DNA from 3 places in the Sphingobacterium sp. MYb388 genome. Region 1 is predicted to be linked to each of the others. Evidence: riboswitches for the same ligand, from Rfam matches in the RefSeq annotation. Region 1 holds a riboswitch; each other region holds the start of a gene.
The links. Region 1 has a riboswitch for S-adenosylmethionine ahead of WH188_RS21510 (hypothetical protein). Riboswitches for the same ligand answer to the same signal wherever they lie in the genome.
Positions count from the first base shown of each region.

Region 2: linked by a shared signal. The riboswitch ahead of metE (5-methyltetrahydropteroyltriglutamate--homocysteine S-methyltransferase) and the one ahead of WH188_RS21510 (hypothetical protein) in region 1 are both predicted to bind S-adenosylmethionine.
Region 3: linked by a shared signal. The riboswitch ahead of metF (methylenetetrahydrofolate reductase [NAD(P)H]) and the one ahead of WH188_RS21510 (hypothetical protein) in region 1 are both predicted to bind S-adenosylmethionine.

Region 1 covers NZ_JBBGYV010000008.1:238,250-245,998, forward strand. Annotated here, with positions in the region: gene creD (cell envelope integrity protein CreD) at 1-1,432, shown strand, start outside; gene WH188_RS21495 (DUF6266 family protein) at 2,241-2,873, opposite strand; gene WH188_RS21500 (hypothetical protein) at 3,278-4,123, opposite strand; gene WH188_RS21505 (class I SAM-dependent methyltransferase) at 4,594-5,220, shown strand; SAM-I-IV-variant riboswitch at 5,309-5,402, shown strand; gene WH188_RS21510 (hypothetical protein) at 5,438-5,701, shown strand; gene WH188_RS21515 (S9 family peptidase) at 6,021-7,749, shown strand, end outside.
Region 2 covers NZ_JBBGYV010000012.1:62,809-70,557, forward strand. Annotated here, with positions in the region: gene WH188_RS24595 (hypothetical protein) at 1-158, shown strand, start outside; gene WH188_RS24600 (hypothetical protein) at 493-981, shown strand; gene WH188_RS24605 (DUF4833 domain-containing protein) at 1,231-1,758, opposite strand; gene metE (5-methyltetrahydropteroyltriglutamate--homocysteine S-methyltransferase) at 1,901-4,213, opposite strand; SAM riboswitch class I at 4,369-4,473, opposite strand; gene WH188_RS24615 (phosphatase PAP2 family protein) at 4,549-5,316, opposite strand; gene WH188_RS24620 (response regulator transcription factor) at 5,379-6,068, opposite strand; gene WH188_RS24625 (sensor histidine kinase) at 6,128-7,749, opposite strand, start outside.
Region 3 covers NZ_JBBGYV010000003.1:623,747-631,495, forward strand. Annotated here, with positions in the region: gene WH188_RS13035 (UvrD-helicase domain-containing protein) at 1-754, opposite strand, end outside; gene WH188_RS13040 (30S ribosomal protein S16) at 1,103-1,624, shown strand; gene rimM (ribosome maturation factor RimM) at 1,758-2,285, shown strand; SAM riboswitch class I at 2,452-2,557, shown strand; gene metF (methylenetetrahydrofolate reductase [NAD(P)H]) at 2,618-3,574, shown strand; gene WH188_RS13055 (protein O-mannosyl-transferase family) at 3,741-6,755, shown strand; gene WH188_RS13060 (glutamine--tRNA ligase/YqeY domain fusion protein) at 6,806-7,749, opposite strand, start outside.

The DNA of each region.
Region 1 (7,749 bases):
TAAAACACCCCTCTTAGAACGTATTGGTTCATCTATTTTCGCCAAACTGAGTACCATTGTTGTACTGGTTCTATTACTGCTAATCCCATTATTCTGGGTGAAGGATCTTATTGAAGAAAGAAAAAATAGACAGTCAGAAGTAAGCAGTGAAATTGCATTTAAATGGGCTGGTCAACAGGTGATATCAGGCCCTATTATTGCCATCCCCTATCAGGTTGTAAAAGAAATTGTAACTACGGATAAGAACATCATCTCCACTAAGAATACCTACATAACACAATACGTTTACCTAATGCCAAAATCATTGGACATTAATAGTGTGATTTCACCAGAATCGCTTAAAAGAGGTATTTATAAAAGCGTCGTCTACAATGCCCAACTTGATTTAAAAGGTTCCTTTGATGCGATCGATTTTAACAAAATAGACTTGAGCGGTCAGGAACTAGAATGGAAAAATGCCAAAATACTGATTGGTTTAAGTGATCTTAAAGGGCTTGGAGCATCTCCAAGTTTGGTTTTCAATCAAACGAAAATTGACTTCGAACCTAATATGTCTGCTCTAAATCCTTTTGAGAATAACATGATTGCAGCCATCGATCTTTCTCAAACAAAAACAACCTTAGGTAATTTTCAGATTAAATTTAATGTAAGAGGTTCGCAATCCATTAACTTCCTTCCATTGGCAAAACAGACTAAGATCCATACCCAGGGAAATTGGGCTAATCCAAGTTTTAACGGTGCCGTTTTAGCCGATGACCGAAATATAACAGGGAACAATTTTGAGGCAACCTGGAATATTCCAAGTTTCAACCGTAAATTTTCGCAACAATGGGTTGGTGAAGCAGAGAAACTGTATGAAATTAAAAACAATTATGAAATCAGTAATGCCGTCAGTGAAGGATATAGCAGTACTGTCGAACCTACCGCTACCACTGAGAGTAGTATAGCGACAGAAAAAGATATGATTCAAATCAACTTCTTAGAGGAAGTCAATAATTATCAAAAAACTACCCGTGTAGCCAAATATGGAATTTTGATTATTATTCTAACATTTGCGGCACTGTTCTTCACAGAAATTATAAAAAAACAACGCATACATCTTATACAGTATATGCTGATTGGTTTTGCTATGGTACTCTTTTACTCCCTGCTTCTTTCCATTAGTGAGCATCTGGGTTTCAACCTCGCTTACCTACTAGCCGCATTAGCTACTATTATTCTTATCGCTTCATTCATTAAATCTATTACCAATGATAGCAGGTCTGCACTTATCTTTTCTGGAATACTTTCCATTTTCTATAGTTTCATATTTATCTTAATGCAATTACGTGATTATTCACTCATAGTGGGTACAATAGGTATATTTATCATATTGGCAATTTTAATGCGCGTATCCACAAAGATCAATTGGTATCAATACGATAAACGATGAGATTGGCAACAGAAGGTATCAAGATATATTTAACATATATCTTGATACTCCTTAAAAGAAAAGCAATATAATGAAATGGATTATTGTTTCTATTTCCATCTATAGCGGTCGGATAAGCCTAATTGCTCATTTGCTGTCTATAACATGTGCATAGCGAGGCCATAGGAAGGCGCATCATTGTGCACATGCAGCATGGAAGTATACTCCACCTTGTGTGATTCTAGGCTCATCCTAGTGTCGTTCTTGTGTGCATGCAGGCTATTTGTTGTGTGCCACTAGGGCGATTGTATAGTCAATGTTATTCGTTTATTGGCTCGTCCTTCACTCCATAATAGGTGCTTACAAAATCTGTTTTGGCTTGCTAATATATTGATGCTTGTTATCGAAGAGTTGGTTGCTTCATTTTTGAAATAGATCTCTCTATATATAAAGTGGTTAATGGTCTATTACCTTGACCGTTTCTATGACATAACTTATACTATAAAATGGCTTACAAGATCTAGAATGAGAAAAACCTCGTATTTGGGTAAAACACAATAATGAGCTATTGTATTTTTTGCAAATGAATTTAACCACGATACAAAAATAAAAATAGGTGTTATGACTCCCGTGAATTGGAGACAACAATAGATGTTTATAAAACCACCATCACATTCAAAGAAAACTATTGGGCCAGATGAGGCAATACGACAGAAGCATGTAGTAATAACTTTATTAACACTTTCTGTCCATGATATGCTATTGTAGCTAAAAAGTATTGGACAGAAAATGTTAGTTATACTTTGATCAGGCAGCATAAAAAAACTTCTTATACGCATCCTCCATATACAGAATCTGAGAATTTATCATGTAGCATATCGTAGAAACCGACATAGATGTGGACCTGATCTTCTTTAATAGAAAATTGTGTGTGTTCCCACAACATTTTTCCATCCGTAGAGATTGCTGCTCCTTCATTCCAAACGCAGGACTTTTCAATTACATAAGCGAGTACAACGACTGCAGTAGGATAACCCTTACAGGCATCTGTATTCCATTCGACATACAGCTTATTGTCCCTACGTTCCACATTAATAAGCTGTGGCGGGACCATATCACCTCGAAATACCAACACTTTCTCCGGATTAACATAGGGCACATTTTCGGTGTCATAATCAATTGCATTGTGGAATAAATAAGATTGGGCCGATTGAAAAGTTCCGATACGACTGCCTTTGGGGGCAACGTTTTTATAGCCAAATGCGATCGGAGCTTTAAGGTGTCTCAGAAACTGGGATACTACCTTCATACGCATCCGATTAATAAGCGTCAATTCGCTAGGAGCTCTTTTCACAACTTGCGGAAGAGACCGAATAATAGCCTGACCGTTTAATTCATAACCTACAATGCTTCCGACTTTACCCGAAAAAGGTCCATTTATCCCACCTTTTAAAATTGCCATAATGGTTTATTTATTTGAAAATTGGCTACAACAAAATATGCGTTTATATAAGTAACTATCTCGCAATTATAACTTGGTAAAAGAGAGATTGTATTACCGCGGCTTAAACTCTAAAATACCTCTATAAACTCTTAAATATCATTTATACATTTCTTAAATATCATTTATACATTAATATAAGTTATTAACCTACAGAAGTTTTACTACGGTATATTTTACCTTCAGCTTCACTCCATATTAAGGTAAAGCATTTCCACTACATGCCCATATATTAAATGAAAAACTAGTACACTTTAAACTTTGATCCAAAGGACCTCACAAATGCACTTGATTAATATCAGACGCATTGTAATTATAAAAGACACATTTATTCAGGTGGCCTATGCTACATTTCATTGAGCTACTCAGTCCATTGACGACATATAAAAAGGTAATTCGACACTTTCTTTAACTAAACGGCCTTCATCAAGTATATCCATAACGATTATACCTTTGTAATACGGTTTATTGTATCTTTCATCCGATACTTTTTGGATACTGGTAAATTTACCCCTCGTTTGAAAACGCTTCCAGTTTTGATCAAGGGATCCATAAGATTCCTCCAACATAAACAGTCCGGTATATTCCCAGTACTTAACACTGTATAATGGATTAGTGTCATCAAAGTCAATCTCCTGGCCTACCAATTTTGAAATATCGCTTTCCAGCTTCAAATTTATAAATTGACCAGAATTGGAGTGAGCAACATATGTATAGTAGTTGTACTGGTCCGATCTACCTGGATTAACAGTTGATTTAGTAGAAGATGAGTACATAGAGAAAAAATTAAAAGCAGATTTCACTGTCATTACATTAAGGATCAATGCTTCGCACGGTGCATATTCAATGGCGTGCAGATCTACTTTACCAGTCAGTACTCGTTCTTGCTCATTGTTTTTATAAACTTTTCCACTAAAAGAAAAAGATAATCGACCACCTGCTTTTTCATATTTAAAATCCGCGATTTGAAAAGATTTCTCTGGCTGAAGATGTGGAGCAAAATAGTTACCATCAGCTGAAGAATTTTGTTTGAAATACTGAACCTTGGCTAATGCTCCATTAGAAAGTAAAGTTAATTTCAATTGTGAATAAGTACCATCAGATTCCTTTACGCTCGTAATAAGATTGATCTGTCCACAATTGTCCAAATTATAGTCGTACTTCACTTTTCCTTTGACAGGATGATTATTGTCAGAGAAGACGATACTCATGTTTGATAGGGGATCAATTTCTTCTGATTTCTTGCAACTAACAATAAGCAGTGTGCAAAAAAATAGCAATAAAAGCAGATATTTCTTCATTAAATCAATATTAGTTTCATTAAAATATTAAAACATTTATGTACAATATATTTTACAATTTAAAAATAACCAAAAATTAATTCAATATCAAATTTAATTTTCCTAACGAAGAGATAATATGTTAATAACAGTGTAACTTACTAAAGGTTTATCCACCCTTGTTGATGGGTGGATCGTCAAGTATGCTTTTATGTCTCGTTCAGCCAACTAAGTTTTGATAAAAATAATATTGGCAGTAAATTTGAAATTATCTTGAAACGGCGAATAATAAAATGAAACAAAACAAATATGATGATCCTAGCTTCTTTGAAAGCTATGGAAAGATGCAACGTTCTATAGATGGTTTAAATGCTGCTGGAGAATAGCATGTTTTACAGAAAATGTTACCCGATTTCCAAAATAAGAAAGTGCTTGATCTAGGTTGCGGATATGGATGGCACTGCATTTATGCTAAGCAAAAAGGGGCTAAAAATGTAATTGGAATTGACTTATCTCAAAAAATGATTGATAAAGCAAAAGAGCATTCCAAAAACTTTGAAATTGAATATAAAAAAATGGCCATCGAGGATATTAATTTTGACCATGAAGAATTTGATGTCGTTATTAGTTCACTTGCATTCCATTACCTAAAAGATTTAAGCAGTGTTTTTATGAAAATAAATCAAATTCTTAAAAAAGGAGGAAGTTTTGTCTTTTCAATGGAGCACCCTGCTTTTACTTCAAGAGCTGAACAGGATTGGTTTAAGGATGAAAATGGAAATCGTCTGCATTGGCCGATGGACAATTATCAGGAAGAAGGTCAAAGAAACACTCGATTTCTTGGACACGAGGTAACTAAATACCATCGAAATTTAGAAACTATCATCAACACAGTTATTAAATCTAATTTTGATATTCAACAAATATCGGAATCCAAACCTTCAGAGGAAGTTTTAAAAATTTATCCGGAAATGAAAGACGAGATGAGAAGGCCAATATTTATTATAATTGCTGCCATAAAGAAATAATAATCGGATCGACATCATTCATAAAATTCTCATCATGAATTAATTATTTTAAAATAAATTTTGAAACAAAATAAAATCTACTAACTTTGTAGAGTATTCAGAATTGCACGTTGCAATACCAACCGAGTTACATAACCGCGGTGGTAAATTAATATGGGTTTCGACCAAAAATATCTGGATACAGTTTATGGTTTAATCCTTTAAATTTTTAAATTGTATGTCAACACCAAATCTTTATCAACATTTACTGGAAAAATTCAGTTATTATTCAATCAACGAACTGATACAGCTCAACAATGATACGGTATCGGAAAAAGGTTGGGGTTCTTCCAAATCTACATTCCGCACTGCGCTCATAAGTACTTTTTCTAAAAGAGGGCTAGATCTTTCCAACATCATTTCTAGAGAAGATGGTTTTACTTCCGTAAAGTATGTCGCAGTAAGATTAGAGGAAAATACGCTTATCCCGATTCTCCAATAAGAGCAAAGACAGCTTTAAAATTGCGTATTCACTCAGCGCTAAAAAGGTTAAATAGCCCTTCCTTTTTGAGCACTGAGTGAAGCTTTTTTTATCCAACTAATTCTATATAATTTTCAGTCACTAATATCAATGGTATGCTTTTTTTAATGCGTTAAGATAGTATTTTATAATTTCTCCAATTCCCTTCAATAGTTTAACACAAAGTGATATCGCGTCATTCTGAACAATTCCTTCACCTTGTTTTCTTTCTCCAATACTTTATTTAATATGTTAAATGATCTTAGATTTTGTATCTTGCCTGTTCATATTCGTATTCTTTATGAAAAAAAAATCTTTAATAACGCTTTCCATTTTATTATGCGCTTCGGCATCAATAGCTCAGGAAAACAAAGAAACCAAAATGGTTCTTAATATGGAAAACACCACAAAAGCACCATTAGATCCGCAGACACTTTGGAAATTAGGCCGAGTTTCTGGAGAAGGAATTTCAACAGATGGAAAAACTTTAATATATGGTGTCTCTAATTATGCTATAGAAACAAACAGTTCGGAAAAAAACCTTTACACATTATCCCTAGAAACAGGTAACACAGCTCCTCTAACAAGTGAAAAGGGCGGCGAGTCTGTTGTACAGATTACAGAAAATGGCGATATCATTTACTTGTTCAAAGGGCAACTTTGGAAAAAGAATAGATATAAAGGTGAAGCTATACAATTGACACACAGCGAAACTGATCTAGAAAATGTAAAACTCTCTCCAAATGGTCAATATATTTTATTTAGCAAAGCAGTTTTAATCAAAAAATATCACAGTACCGACAAATATCCTGATTTACCAAAATCTGACGCTTATGTTTTTGACAATCTTGACTACCGTCATTGGGACACGTTCAATAATGGAAAATTCAATCATCCATTTGTAGCCAGCTATAACAACGGTAAGATTGGCGAAGCAATTGATTTATTGCAGGATGAGCCTTTCTATAGCCCTCAAATGCCATTTGGCGGTTCTGAAGATTTTGAATGGACACCAGATAGTAAAGCTGTGCTATATGTCAGTAAAAAAAGGTTTGGAACAGCGTATGCCGTGAGTACAAATACGGATATCTACCGCTATGATCTTACTTCTAAGCAAACAACAAATCTGACTGAGGGTATGAATGGCTATGATACCAACCCGACTTACAGTCCAGATGGAACTAAGTTAACTTGGCTAAGTATGAAAAAAGATGGTTACGAAGCCGATAAAAATGATATCATTATTTTCGATAAAGCATCATCTCAGCGTTTAAATCTTACTGCACATTGGGACGGCACAGTAAACTCTTTCATATGGAGCAAGGACAATCGTAAGATTTATTTTGTGGCACCATCCAAAGGTACCGTACAACTTTTCGAACTGACTGTTCCTACTAATTTAAAAAACAAATCTTTAGCATCGATTAAACAAATCTCTGAAGGAAATTTTGATATCACAGGAATTGTGGGACAGGTAGCCAATCAGTTGATCGTAACATCAACAAAATTCACAAGAGCTACAGAGATTTACAAATATGACTTAGCGAATAAAACGTTAACGGCATTGACGACTGTCAATGATAAAATGTATGCTCATATCAGTGATAATAAAATTGAATCCAGAATTACAAAAGCTTCTGATGGCCAAGATCTTTTTTCTTGGGTAATTTATCCGCCAGATTTTGACCCAACAAAAAAATACCCAACGATTTTATATTGCGAAGGTGGCCCTCAGTCTGCACTGACCCAGTTTTACTCATTCCGTTGGAATCTACAGCTTATCGCTTCTCAAGGTTATATTGTGATCGCTCCAAATCGTCGCGGGATGCCTGGCTGGGGAGTCAAATGGAATGAAGCAATATCCAAAGATTGGGGCGGACAGCCTATACGGGATTATTTATCTGCCATTGATGATATTTCTAAAGAGAAATATGTAGATACAACACGTCGTGCTGCTATCGGTGCTAGTTATGGTGGTTATTCAGTATATATGCTAGCTGGAGTACATGAAAATAGATTTAAAACATTAA
Region 2 (7,749 bases), on a different contig from region 1:
TAAGCAAGGAAAAGATGTTGCTGCAAGGCTTTGATTTAAAATATCATACTCATAATTTCATCAATGCTAAAGGACAGACCTACTATTTTATTTATGAGTATGGCTATTTGGTTCTGGAAAATAATTTGCTGTTGATCGTGAAACGTATACCTAAATAGTTTTTGATAAATTTATTTTGAAATTTCAATTTTGTTTTAAATATTTGCAAAATCAATTAGGTATTCACAATTAATAATAGAAGAATATGTTTGCTATATTAAATAACCCTACTTCAATCCAAAAGAAGGATCTTGGGTATATTCTTCAGAATACTTTTTTCTCGTAGTTACTCCTCTTTTGACTTTATTTTGGTCTCGACAATGTTCGAGCAATTAATGATTTCTTTGGTATTTCGTGAGTCGAGGTATTTAAGATAATCTTTTATTTAATTATTGATCCTTAAATAGACATCGCTTATTTAAGGATCTTTTGAGAATTGATGCAATATATTTTATGAATAAATATGTGTTACAGGCATTGGATAGTTATCCATATTACCTAGAAAATACGTTAGAATCTTTGTCATACGCCTTGTCTTATGATGATTCAAATACGATGGCACTATGTCTGATGGGGAGACTTCATGCGGAACAGTTGTTTGATTTTGAACAAGCAAAGAAATATTTTCAAGAAGCGTTAGTACATAATTTATATGCTTTGGAAATTTATCAACCTTATATACAAACCTTGATTGATACCAATGCATATGAAGAGGCAGAAAAAACAATTGAGTTTGCTTTAACAATACCCGGAGTTTCATCTTCTTTATTTTTATTAAAAAGGGTACTTATATTGGAAAAACTTAAAAAATTTAAAAAAGCCTTAAAAGTATTAAATTTGGTTAGATTGGAAAATTTAGATAGTGAGATGTTGTCCACGATCAAAGACGTTGAAGATCGAATAAAAGGAAAACGGAAAATAGGACGTAAAAGCAAAAAATAACTAATTGACAGTTTATTCTTTCTAATTGAGGATAAACTCAATAGATTGTTTCTGAGATGAGATGAATAACACGTATATCCTTCCCCTGAATTAAAGAAGGGTATACGTTTAAATATTATGATGCAACAACGTCAAATAAACGCCTCATTTTCTTTTTCAATCAAATGATGTAAACTAATTAAATAAAAAATCTAATGCATTAAAGAGTTGAATATGACAGTAGGCAATGGGATTGGCGCCTAATGTCAACTATGGTATCAATTTCTCTCGTACTTTGGTACCCCTGTGGTCTGTGCCGTAAAATATGAGATATTCAACTTGCGTCCCTAAGCCTGAAGTTCCCTCTTTTTGTTTGATGAAAATACGATGGAGATTAAATTTGTGACCATTTAATGTGGTTTCCACATAAGGCTTTCCTGCTTTATCCATCTTGAGATATAAGGGTTGATTTTTGTAAGACACAATCTCAAACTCAAATGTATTATTGCCTAGTTCTTTTGTTATAATACCGTAGGCAAATTTTTGTTGGATACCAGTTAAAGGTTTAATTTCTCCTCCTTTATCATATAAAATCCGATAGTTATTGATAGGATTCTTGTTATTGAAATGCTGTTTATCACTCATATTTGCTTCATAAACATAGGTGTTATGACCTTCGCTATGTTGTATATAAAAAAGAGTGTTTGATTTGAATGGTGGAGTGGGATAGCCCTCTTGTGCAAAGGTATAGATTGATACAAAAAACAGAAAGTATAAAAGACAAGTGAAAGTTTTCATGATATACACTTTTTTGATTAGGGTAAATTTAAACTTTCTATATTAAAGTATTAAATAGAAACTATTATTTTTTTACAAAAAAAAGATCCTGAAGTGATTTAACTTCAGGATCTTTTATATTTATAATTCTAAAAATCTAAACTTATTCAGCTCGCAAGATTTTAGCAGCTTCAACCATAGCTTCTAAGGCAGCTTTAGTCTCTGGCCAAGCACGTGTTTTTAAACCACAGTCAGGATTTACCCAAAGTTGTTCAGCTGGAACTACCGCTTTTGCTTTACGTAATAATTCAACCATCTCTTCTGTACTCGGAACACGAGGAGAGTGAATGTCATATACACCTGGTCCAATATCGTTTGGATATTTAAAATCTGCAGCAAATGCATCTAATAATTCCATTTGCGAACGTGAAGTCTCGATAGTAATTACATCAGCATCCATTGCAGCAATATCTTCAATGATATCGTTGAACTCAGAGTAACACATATGGGTGTGAATCTGTGTATCGTCATCTACATTCGAAGATGAAACTCGGAATGAACGTACAGCCCAATCTAAATATTGTTGGTGATCAGCTTTACGTAATGGCAGACCTTCACGAATTGCAGGTTCATCGATTTGGATAATTTTAATACCTGCTTTTTCTAAAGCTTGTACTTCATCTAAAATCGCTAATGCAATTTGGTAAGTTGTTGTAGAGCGTGGTTGATCGTTACGTACGAATGACCATTGTAAGATCGTAACCGGCCCCGTTAACATTCCTTTTACTGGACGGTTTGTCAGGGTTTGAGCGTATGAAGACCAACGTACGGTCATATCAGCAGGACGGTAAACATCACCATAAATAACTGGAGGTTTTACACAACGTGAACCATATGACTGAACCCATCCGTTTTTAGTGAAGGCATAACCTGCTAATTGCTCTCCGAAGTACTCAACCATGTCATTACGTTCGAATTCACCATGAACTAATACATCGATATCCAATTGCTCCTGAAGACGGATTGTTCTTTCTGTCTCTTCTGCGATTTCTTTATCGTATTGTTCTTGAGAAATTGCGCCTTTTTTCAAATCAGCTCTCCATTTACGAACATCTTTAGTTTGTGGGAATGAACCAATTGTCGTTGTTGGAAATGCTGGAAGATTAAATTTCGCTTGTTGTGCTTCTTTACGAGCTAAGAAAGTAGATGTACGTTTAGCATCATCATCAGTGATATTTGCTGTACGTTCTTTAACTTCAGGCTTGTGGATTAAAGAAGATGTACGACGGTCTTCCGCAGCAGCCTTATTGGCTTCGAAACGCTCAGCGGTTTTTGCATCTACTTCGCCTTCAGCTAAGATCGCTAAATCTTTTACCTCTGCTAATTTTTGCTTAGCAAATGCCAACCAATTTTTAACTTCTTTAGGCAATGACTCTTCATTATCTTCATTGTCTAAATCGAAAGGTACGTGTAATAATGAACTCGAAGGTCCTACTAATACACGGTCTTTGCCTAAAGCATCAACAGCTTTTTTGATTTGTGCTAAAGATTTTACGTAATCATTTTTCCAAATGTTGCGACCTTCAACTACACCCAAAGAAAGTGTTAATGAAGCCGGAACTTTGGCTAATATAGTGTCGAGTTGGTTTTCACCTCTTACTAAATCAACATGAACTGCGTAAACTGGTAAGTTTAGAGCTGTTTCTTCGTTGTCACGTAAAGCCTCGAAATAAGTCGTTACAATAATTTTGATGTCTTTAGCAGCAGCAGCTAATTTAGTAAATACACGAGTGTATAGAGCACGTGTTGCATCATCAATATCTAAAGCTAAAAATGGCTCATCAATTTGTACATATTTTGCACCAGCGGTAGCCAATTTAGTTAAGATTTCTTCATATACAGGAACCAACTTATCGATTAAATCGATACGGTTGAAACCAGATTCTTTTTCTTTACCTAATAATAAGTATGAGATCGGGCCAATTAACACAGGCTTCGTTTCAATACCTAAAGATTTTGCTTCATTATATTCATTTAAGAATTTCTCTGAAGTCAATTTGAATTCTTGATTTTTCACGAATTCAGGTACGATGTAATGGTAGTTGGTATCAAACCATTTTGTCATTTCCATTGCCGTTACGTCAACGCCATCTTGCTGGAAACCACGCGCCATTGCAAAGTAAAGGTCCAAATTGTATCCTTTATCTTCGTTATTTAAAAGTGATTGATATTGTGCAGGGATTGCACCTACAGTTAATGTCAAGTCTAAAACTTGGTCATAAAATGAAAAATCATTGGAAGGAATCAAATCGATGCCAGCATCTTTTTGAGTTTTCCAGTTGCCTTCACGGATTTTCAGTCCAGCCTGCAATAATTCTTGCGCGCTGATTTTTTTAGCCCAATATGCTTCATTGGCCTTTTTCAACTCGCGGAAGGCACCTACACGTGGGTAACCTAAGTTGTTCGTTAGTAACATAAATATAAAATTATTTTATTTGTTCAACCTTAACGAAGCAAGAAATTAGAAGGATTTTTTTATTCGAAATAAAAAACGATCAAAAATTCTTGAATCTATTTACTAAATTTTTTGATTGCTTTTAGAGAGGAGGGCACAAGATATATTTTGTGTCTAGCTTATCATTCCCACTTTTTGATGGGGTAGAATGTAGCACCTTGTCAATCGACAGGTTGCTAAGGCTTCATTGGGTCTATTCCCTCTGCCTTTCTCTATAAGCGCTGTAAATATCGGAATTAGTTTTATAAAAACAAATATTTTGTAACTTTTATATAAAAATGATAATAAACCAAGGTTTAAAATTGGAAATTAGCAGACAAACCAATTTGTTTTCCATTGTAAAATGGTATTGCCATCGTTAGGTAACTTGTTTTTTTTGATTGCAAGTGTTTATCAAATAATGGTAAGAGCCAGTATGCAATTTTTGTTCCCATAATACCAATACCAGCTCCCATGGCGACGTCAGAAAACCAATGTTTATGATTATACATTCTCAGGTAACCTGTTCCCGCCGCAATTGTATAGCCTGCAATACCATACCAAATGGATTGATCTTTATATTCTTGCCATAGAATTTCTGCACCGGTAAAAGGTACAGCAGTATGTCCTGAAGGAAAAGATTCTTGATCTGCGCGATCGGGTCTCCAAGTAGGTGTCGTTTTTTTTATGGTATATACTGCTGATAAGGTGATTGCATGGGCAATCGAACTTACCACTAAGCGTTGTTTTAAATTGTGCTTACTTGGTATTCCGAGTAAGTCAAGCCCAAAGACCGCTGCAGAAGGAATGAAAACACTAACATTATCAAGTTTAAAGGTTTTGGACGGATCATTATTAATTGAATTGTTTATTTGTTGATCCTTATGTTTGAGGTATGGGCTATTTAATGAGATTACTCCGTAAGTCATTAAAGCCGCAGGAACTATTAATTGCTTATAATTTATTGGCTTAGCATTGGTTTCAAAATCTTGATTATCATTTTGTAAAGTATCTTTTTGCGCATAAAGCGATGTAGAAGAGCAAAAGATTGAAAGGATTAAAAAAAATGGAATCGATAGTTTCATTGTTGCAAGATAAACAAAAAGAGATGTTTTTAACATCTCTTTATTATTCTAGTAATTGTGTATTAGCTAACCAATAATTTATAGCCTTTTCCATGTACATTGACAATTTCAACTTTGGGATCATCTCGTAGGTATTTTCTCAATTTGCTTAAGAAAACGTCCATACTCCGGCCTGTAAAGTAATTGTCATCATGCCAAATTTTTAAAAGGGCTTCTTCTCGAGTCAGTACATCATTCTTTTTTAGACAAAGTAGACGTAATAATTCCGCTTCTTTCGTTGATAGTTTTTGTTGCACACCTTTATGCGCAATTTGTTGACTTGTATAATCGAAGAAGTACTCTCCAATCTCAAATTTATCGCTTACAACCTGATCATCTTTCTCTCTTACAACACGCTTAAGCAATGCATTTATGCGAAGGAGTAATTCTTCCACTCGAAATGGTTTTGTGATATAATCATCGCCACCAAGTTCAAATGCTTCTGTTTTATCTTCCATCATACCTTTTGCAGTAGCAAATATGATGGGGGTTGTTGTATTTATTTTCCTGATTTCTCGGCCTACTGTAAAGCCATCTTTCTTGGGCATCATGACGTCTAAAATGCAAAGATCATAACTGCTCTTGCGAAATTGATTGACAGCTTCTTCACCATCTGTACATAAGGTGACATCAAATTTCCCTTTAAGCTCTAAATAATCTTTTAATAAATCTCCTAAGTTTGGATCGTCTTCTGCTAATAGTATCTTCTGCATATTCTTATGGTTTTGTTCGAATATTGATGATAATATACGAAATTAATATCGTTTTAAATTTAATTTTTTATGGGTAATAGAATGTCAAACTGCGTTCCCTTATCTTTATCGCTTTTTACTTGAATTTTACCATTCATTCTTTTAATAATATCATAAACATATGATAGTCCCAATCCAAAACCTTTTACGTTGTGGACATTTCCTGTAGGAATGCGATAAAATTGATCAAATATTTTTAATAAATGATCTTTTGCCATTCCAATCCCATTATCAATAATTGTAATTTGAATACTTTCTTTTGTATTTTTGGTTTTCACAATTATGTGTGGATTATCTTTACTGTATTTTATAGCATTATCTACCAAGTTGAAAAATACATTTGACAAATGAAGTTCATCTCCTACTACAATATCATTTTGTGCATCAAAGTGATGTTCAAATTTGCCACCTACTTTTTGTATTTGAAGTTGCATGCTGTCTAATACTGCTGAAAGCAGATCATTAATGTGAATAGGTGTTTTTTCTAACTTTAATGTTTCTTTTTCCAGACGGGCAATATCTAATACTCGTTCGATATGGTTACCTAATCTCACATTTTCATCATATATAATATTTGCAAGACGCTTTACTCTACGCTCATCAGATATGATCTCTGGATCTCGCAAGGATTCACTAGCTATCATAATTGTAGCAACAGGTGTTTTAAATTCGTGCGTCATATTGTTGATAAAATCAGTTTTCATCTCTGAAACTTTTTTCTGTTTGAATATGATTAATAGGGTATATGCAAAACAGCCAATTAATAGGAAAAGCAAAGCTATTGTAGGGAGCAATAGATAACTCATATTATCAACAATGATAGTACTTTTTCTAGGAAAATAAACGCTTAATCTTCCTGGAGGAGAACCAATATCTCCTTTAAATAGAGCTGTTGAATAACGAGTTATTTTATTTGGTTTAATAATATTATCGATGGTTTGTACACTGAAAACGATATTACTGCTATCGCGAACTTCAATATTAAAAGGATAATTGATATCTCTTTCTGCAAGTTCCTCTTTTAATAAGTTTTGAATGAGATTAATATTTAAGCGCTCTCTAAATGGGCGTTTGGATAGCTCCATTCCAATAGCAACATCTTCAATAAGACCGCTTCTTTTCCCGCCAATAGCTGCGATAGTATCAAATACATTTTTACCAGTTCCAATCAAATTCTGACCGCTCATATTTTCCAACTTATTTTCAAGATCTACTATTTTCTTAGCAATCTGTTTATTGAATCTTGGAGGTAAAGTCGCAATTTTATACTCAATTGCTTGCTTTAAGATAGGATCTATTGTTGGTATAACGAATCTTGCACTATCATCTTTTGCATTTTCTTTTGGTAGAAATTTGGTTGCTCCAATTTCTACATATTCTTTTATGACATGATCAGGACTGTTGTATTTGATGACGTCAATGCTTAATACATTTTCTTTACTTTTTCTATTGATGTAAGTCTCATAAAATGAATTTTCAATAGATACAACACTAGGAAATGTTTCTTTTAGTTGATCTTCAGCTTCTTTAAATTTTTCTTTTATGGCATATTGATCAGCTCTTAAGTTTTCCAGATCTCTTTGCATTTTCAATTGTTCAGCAAGATGCCTTTGCTTCTCCTGCTCAAATTGATATTTTTTGA
Region 3 (7,749 bases), on a different contig from region 1:
CAGAATCCATATTTAATGCCTTAAAAGTATTTGCAAAACTTTTTATTTCCTCATGAACTGCTTCTAGGAATATTTTTGTAAAGTTTTCAATTTCTTTATTTAAGGTATTGAACACTTTATCCGAATCTTGCGATAGGAGGTGTTTGTCAAACTCTTTAAAGTTTTCAGAAAATATCTCATTCGCTAGATTGGTTAATTCACGACGATAGTTCCAGTTTTCATTATTTAAAATTTTCTTTTCCGCATATTCAATAATCCATTCCAATAAATCAGGGCGTTGATCCAGAAGTTGATTTAACATGACAGTAAGGTCCTGCCGCACCTTACTTGTATTCATTTCAATCTTGTAAGCAGCATCTAAATTGAGTTCGTAAGTAAAGCTTCGAATCACTTTTTGCGAAAAACCATCAATGGTACTGATGGTAAAATGGCTATAATCATGTAAGATTTTACGATAAACACGATGTGCTTTTTCTTGAATTGAAGTCGTACTCCAATATGGAAATTGGGTCAACAATAAACGTCTATAATCATCGATTTTTCGGCTTTTGTCACCTTGTGCTAATCCTTTTAGAACAGATAAGATCCTTTCCTTCATCTCAGCGGTCGCCTTATTAGTAAAAGTGACGGCCAATATTTCACGATAACTGTTTTCTTTTGAAAGTAATAAAGTCAGGTAATGGACAGTTAAGCTGAATGTTTTGCCTGAACCAGCTGAGGCTTTTAATATTTTTAATGGCGCTATCGATGACATGAATTCAATTTGATTTGGAAGGATGAAAATACGCTTATTAATTTGAATAGACAAAATTGCTAATGCGTACGGAACCTTTAGAAATAAGGCAAAATTACAAATTAATTCCCTATATAAATTTGTATCATCCAGATGGCATCTATGATTTGTTTCGTTGTAAGACTAAGACGGTGTGCATGAAATAATTTGGCCATAATGGTATATAATGACGCTTATTTGTCATCTTTCTTATTCTGTGGAAGTTGACTTCTATTTTTAGTTTTTAACTTCCAATAATCCTTTGTATCTTTGCGTCCCCTCTTGCATGTAGCACGGGGGATATGTTGAATACATAAATAACACAAAAACATGGCAACTAAAATCAGATTGCAAAGACATGGTAAAAAAGGACGTCCTTTTTACCACCTAGTAGTAGCAGATGCACGTGCTCCACGTGATGGTAAATTCATCGAACGTATTGGTTCTTACAACCCGAACACAAATCCAGCGACTATCGTTTTGGATTTTGACAAAGCTTTGGATTGGATGAATAATGGTGCACAACCTACTGACACAGCTCGTACTATCCTTTCGGATAAAGGTGTTTTATACAAAAAACACTTATTAGGCGGTGTTAAAAAAGGTGCATTTGATGAAGCAGCTGCTGAAGCTAAATTTGTAGCTTGGACTGAAGCTAATGATGCAAGAACTGCTGGTAAAAAAGACGGTTTAGCAACTACTAAAGCTGAAGCTAAGAAAATTGCATTAGCTGCTGAAGCTAAGAAAAAAGAAGAAAAAGCTGCTGCTATTGCCGCTAAAAATGCGCCAGTTGTAGAAGAAACTCCTGCTGAAGAAACTGAAGCTCCTGCTGCAGAAGAAACTGAAGGTTAATTTTTCTTTCATACAGTATCAAGAAAGCCGGTTCAATTTTGATCCGGCTTTTTTTTAAGAATGTAGTTGCTATACCTACGAAGTACTGTATTTATATATTTATATTTTTAAATTTGCACTTTCAAATTAGAACATGACCATAGAAGAAAGTTTTTACATCGGTTATATTAGCAAAACACGTGGATTAAAAGGTGAGCTTCAGCTTTTTTTTGAATTTGAAGATTATCAAGATTTAGACTTTGATGTTTTATTTGCTGAAGTGAATAAAAAATTAGTGCCTTACTTTGTCGACAATATCAAATACCAATCAAATAGTACAGCCTATTTAAATTTAGAAGACGTCGATCATATTGATAAAGCACAACCTTTAGTGCGTAAGAAAATATACCTTCCAAATGATAAAATGCCAGAGCGTGATCCTGATGATTTTAGATATACGGATTTAATTGGATACTTGGTGATTGATGAAGTTCATGGAGAATTAGGAGAGATTAAACATGTACAGGAAATGCCTCAGCAATTTATAGCAACAGTAGACTTTAATGGAAAAGAATTGATGTTCCCATTAAATGACGATCTTATGCTAGGAATTGATTCAGAGGATAAAGTTTTAGAGGTTGATTTACCAGATGGATTGGTTGAGCTATATAAGGAGATTTAAAGTCTTCACGATATACAGATTAATAAAAAGGAGTTACTGTAGTTATATGCAGTAACTCTTTTTTATTTAAAGAAATCCATTTTAATAAACGTTTTATTGGGGCATTTTTTTAGGCATGACCTTAATATTATTTTGATTATAAATTTCTATTGCCGATATTAGCCGATGCTTATAGAGAAAGGCCGAGGGAATAGACCCAATGAAGCCTTAGCAACCTGTTATTTTATAAGGTGCTACATTCTACCCCAACTCAGAGCTGGGAAAGATAAGTTGAAACAAGTCCACTTGTGCATTTCGATGTAAGCCAACCAAAATCACTTTAAAAAATATTAATGAAAATCGTTGATCATATCAGTAATGCCAAAGGAAAAACTTTGTTTTCTTTTGAACTGTTGCCACCAGCTAAGGGGCAAGGTATCCAAAGTATTTTTAAAACAATGGATGCACTTATGGAATTCAAGCCTCCCTTTATCGATGTGACTTATCATAGAGAAGACTACATGTATAAGAAGCACGAGAGCGGTTTATTAGAACGTGTGGCTTATCGTAAACGTCCAGGGACTGTTGCAATTTGTGCCGCTATTATGAATAAGTATAAAGTGGATGCTGTACCACATCTTATCTGTGGTGGTTTCACAAAAGAGGAAACTGAAAATGCTTTGATAGATTTGAACTTCTTGGGTATTGACAATGTGCTCGTATTGAGAGGTGATGCAAGAAAAGGCGATCCTGATTTCATACCAACAGAAGGTGGTCATGCATTTGCAACAGATCTTTTACAGCAGGTTGCCGATATGAACCAAGGACAGTACTTACATGAGGATATTGCGATTTCAGAAAAGACCAACTTTTGTATTGGCGTTGCAGGATATCCTGAAAAACACTTCGAAGCGCCAAATTTTAATACCGATTTTAAATGGTTAAAAAAGAAGGTTGAGATGGGGGCTGAGTTTATTGTTACACAAATGTTCTTTAATGTTGAAAAATATAAAGAGTTTGTCAATAAGTGCAGGGAAAATGATATTCATATTCCAATTATACCAGGTTTAAAACCATTGACAACAAAAAAACAACTGATTACGCTTCCGAAAATTTTTCATTTGGATATTCCAGAGGAATTGAGTGAAGCAGTATCCGGATGTAAAAATAATGCAGACGTGAGACAAGTCGGAGAAGAGTGGTTGGTACAACAATGTAAAGAATTAATTGACTTTGGTGCGCCAGTTTTACATTTTTATACCATGAGTAATCCTGGACCGACTAAAAGTATTGTAGAAAAGTTATTCTAAGACTTATATCGTATAAAAAAGCCTGCTATCACATTATAGCAGGCTTTTTTATGCGTTTCGATTTTTGTTAAAAAAAGTTAATCACCCTCAAATGAAATCTCTTTTTATTATATTTAATTGAAAATTAATTTGATTTATCAAATAATCAATTAAACCTGAATCATTCATGGATTATAAGAAAGTAAACAACGTGTTAGGTTGGCTATGTGCCATCATAGCAACATCCGTTTTCATTATCACAGCAGAGCGAACAACAAGTTGGTGGGATACTGGTGAATTTATTGCATCAGCATATAAACTTCAGATTGTTCATCAGCCTGGAGCACCTTTGTTTCTAATGTTGCAGAATATATTTTCAAATTTTGCTTTAGGAAATTTAGCTCAGATTGCATTTTGGATGAATGTGGGTTCTGCTATATGCAGTGGTTTGACAGTTATGTTTTTGTTTTGGACCATAACAGCATTAGCAAGAAAAATTATCCAATCTGATCATCAATCCAATGATAAAAATCATCTGATTAAAATAATGGGAGCAGGCATGGTGGGAGCTTTAGCTTACAGTTTCTCCGATACATTCTGGTATTCAGCAGTAGAATCTGAAGTTTATGCGATGTCATCCTTATGTACAGCAGTCGTATTCTGGGCAATTCTAAAATGGGAAGCCCGTGCAAATAAACCGCATGCAGATCGTTGGCTTATTGTCATCGCTTATATTATTGGACTTTCAATAGGAGTTCATTTATTGAATCTATTAGTTATTCCAGCGATAGCACTTATTATTTATTTTAAGAAAACTGATCGTACAACGTTTTGGGGAATTAGTAAAGCATTGTTTATTGGACTAGGAATATTGGCCATTATTCTGTGGGGAATAATCCAGTACCTTATTAAATTTGCTGCCAAGTTTGATTTGTTTTTTGTCAATACACTTGGATTAGGATTTGGCTCGGGCATATTCGTTTTTATCATAATGATCTTATCGGCATTAGTTTATGGCATATATTACTCCATAAGAAAAGGAAAAGTTATTTTGAATACAGCGATTTTGGCAACTTGTTTTATTTTATTAGGATATAGCTCTTTCACTATGGTATTGCTAAGGGCTAATGCTAACCCTTCCTTAAATAATAATGATCCTGAAAACGTATTTTCTTTCTTGGGTTATTTAAGTAGAGAACAGTATGAATCAGAGCCACTCATAAAAGGGCAATATTTTGATGCAAATCCCATAGGTATCAATGAACGTATTGATTATAGAAAAGACAACCACCAGTATACTTCAATAAAAAGAGCCGCAAGTTATCAATTTGATAGAGAAACCATTTTCCCAAGGATTTACAGTCAAAAACCCTATCATCAATATTTTTATAAAGGTTATTTAGGTATTGAAGAAGGAAGAAAAGCAAATTTTGCTGACAACTTGAAATTCTTCTTTAACTATCAAGTGGGGCATATGTATGCACGTTATTTCCTGTGGAACTTTGTTGGAAGGCAAAATGATCAGCAGGGACACGGTTCTTTAACAGAAGGAAATTGGTTATCAGGGATTAAGGCTATCGACAATTTACATGTAGGTGGACAATCTAAATTATCGGATGAAATGATCCATAATCCATCTCGGAATACCTATTTTTTCCTTCCGCTAATAATTGGATTCGCAGGTGCACTATGGCATTTTAAACGTAACAAGAAAGATGCAACTGTTGTTAGTCTCTTATTTATGTTTACAGGATTGGCCATCGTTATCTATTTAAATCAATCTCCTTTGCAACCACGTGAACGTGATTATGCTTATGCAGGATCATTTTATGCTTTCGCAATCTGGATTGGATTAGGTGTATTTGCTATTTCTGAATTTTTTAAAAAATATATTAATGAAAGAAATGCAAATCTGCTTGCTACATCATTATGTCTCATAGCTGGCCCATTGATTCTTATTAGTCAAAATTGGGATGATCATAATCGATCGGAGAAATCGTTAGCTCGGGATATGGCGAAAAATTATTTAGAAACCTGTGCTCCCAATGCGATCCTGTTTACTTACGGTGATCATGATACTTTTCCGCTATGGTATTTACAAGAAGTAGAAGGTGTTCGGCGGGATGTTAGAATAGTGGTGATCAGTTATTTGACTTCTGACTGGTATTTCCGCCAGGTGAAAAATGGTACCTATCAGGCCGCAGGATTGCCGATCACGATACCGAATGAAAAGGTGGCAAAAGGCCTTCGAGAATCTTTGCCTTACCATGATCTGAATTTAGCAGGATCTACAGATATAAACTTGTTGTTGGATTTTTTATTATCAGATAGTAATGATAACAAACTTCAAATGAGAGACGGACAATATGAAAACTTTCTGCCAACAAAAAGCTTGAAGCTTGCCGTGAATAAGGAAGATGTCATTAGAAATAAAGTCGTACCTCAAGAATGGGAAAGTGAGATCCCAAAACAAATGGAGTGGACTTTTGGTAATGATTACGTCACCCGCGCAGATCTAGGCTTGATGTCTGTTCTTGTGAATAATAATTGGAAAAGACCAATTTATTTTTCAGGAATGGTACCCGCTGAAAGTTTGATGGGATTGGATAAATACATGGTTAATGAAGGGTTTGCCAAACGGTTGATGCCTATAGAAGCAAAGCTTGAAAAAGGGGAGTCTCTAATTAATGTCGATAAATTATATAAAAATATTGTTGATAAATACGCTTGGGGAAACATACATCAAGCAACTTACCTTGATACGGATTCCTTCCGTTTTGCAGGTATGTATGCAGAGGAGATTTTCGGGAAAGCAGCGCGAACCCTATTGGCAAAAGGGGAGACCGAAAAAGCAAGACAAGTGGCAGTAAAAGCATTTAATGAATTACCCCAAAGACTATATAGCATGTCTGATGTGACGAGTTATGGGGATGTTATTGATACGCTTTATAAAACTGGAGAAATAAAATTTGCAAACCAGCTGGTTGATCGTAATATGAAATTTTTAACAGAGCATATGGATTATTATCAACAACTAGCTATTGACAAACCTGAAAACGGGTTGGAAGTTCAAAATATAAGGATGGCTCTTGACTCGGTCGATCTATATGAACGTATACTTTCTAATACAAAAGAAAAGGACCGATATGCATATATTGCTGAGCTGAGCAATAAATATAAAAAGATGTATCTATCAGAATGATATATTAAAAAAAGGGAAGCAGCTGCTTCCCTTTTTTGTTAATATTAATATTATCCTTTTTTAACTTCCTTGGCCCAAGAGTCTTTTAGTCCGACCGTACGGTTGAAAACCAAGTGATCTGGTTTAGAAGATGTATCTAAAGTGAAATACCCTAAACGGATAAACTGATAACCTTTTCCAGGGATTGCATTTAACAAATCAGGTTCAATAAATGCTTTGCTGATTTTTAAACTATCTGGATTAATCGATTCTTTGAAGTTTTCTGAAGCAGCAGGATTCTCGTCGTTAAATAAACGATCGTACAATCTGATTTCTGTTTCTTTAGCATGTGGCACAGAAACCCAGTGAATAGTTCCTTTAACTTTCATTCCTGAAGTATCTTCGCCAGATTTTGAATTGGGCACATAAGTACAGTGTACTTCTGTTACTTGACCATTTGCATCTTTAACGAAATCATGACAGGTTACTATATATGCATTTTTTAGACGCACAGAAAGGCCAGGACCTAAACGGAAAAATTTCTTTGGAGCATCTTCCATAAAGTCATCACGTTCAATCCATAATTCATTTGAAAAAGGAATCATACGAGAACCTTCACCACCCTCAACTTCTGGGTTGTTTTCACCATGTAGTTCTTCAATGTGGTCAGAAGGAAGGTTTGTGATCACTAATTTAATAGGGTCTAGCACAGCCATTCTTCTCCATGCTGTTTTATTCAGATCCTCACGAATACAGAATTCCAACAGACTCACATCAATCATATTTTCGCGTTTAGCGACGCCGATCTTATCACAGAAAGTACGGATACTTGCTGGAGTATAACCTCTTCTGCGTAAACCTGAAATAGTAGGCATACGTGGATCATCCCAACTTTCTACAAATTTATCATTTACCAATTGTAAAAGCTTACGCTTACTCATAACGGTGTAGGTCATGTTTAAACGTGCAAATTCATATTGCTTTGAAGGATAGATTTCTAGTTTTTCAATACACC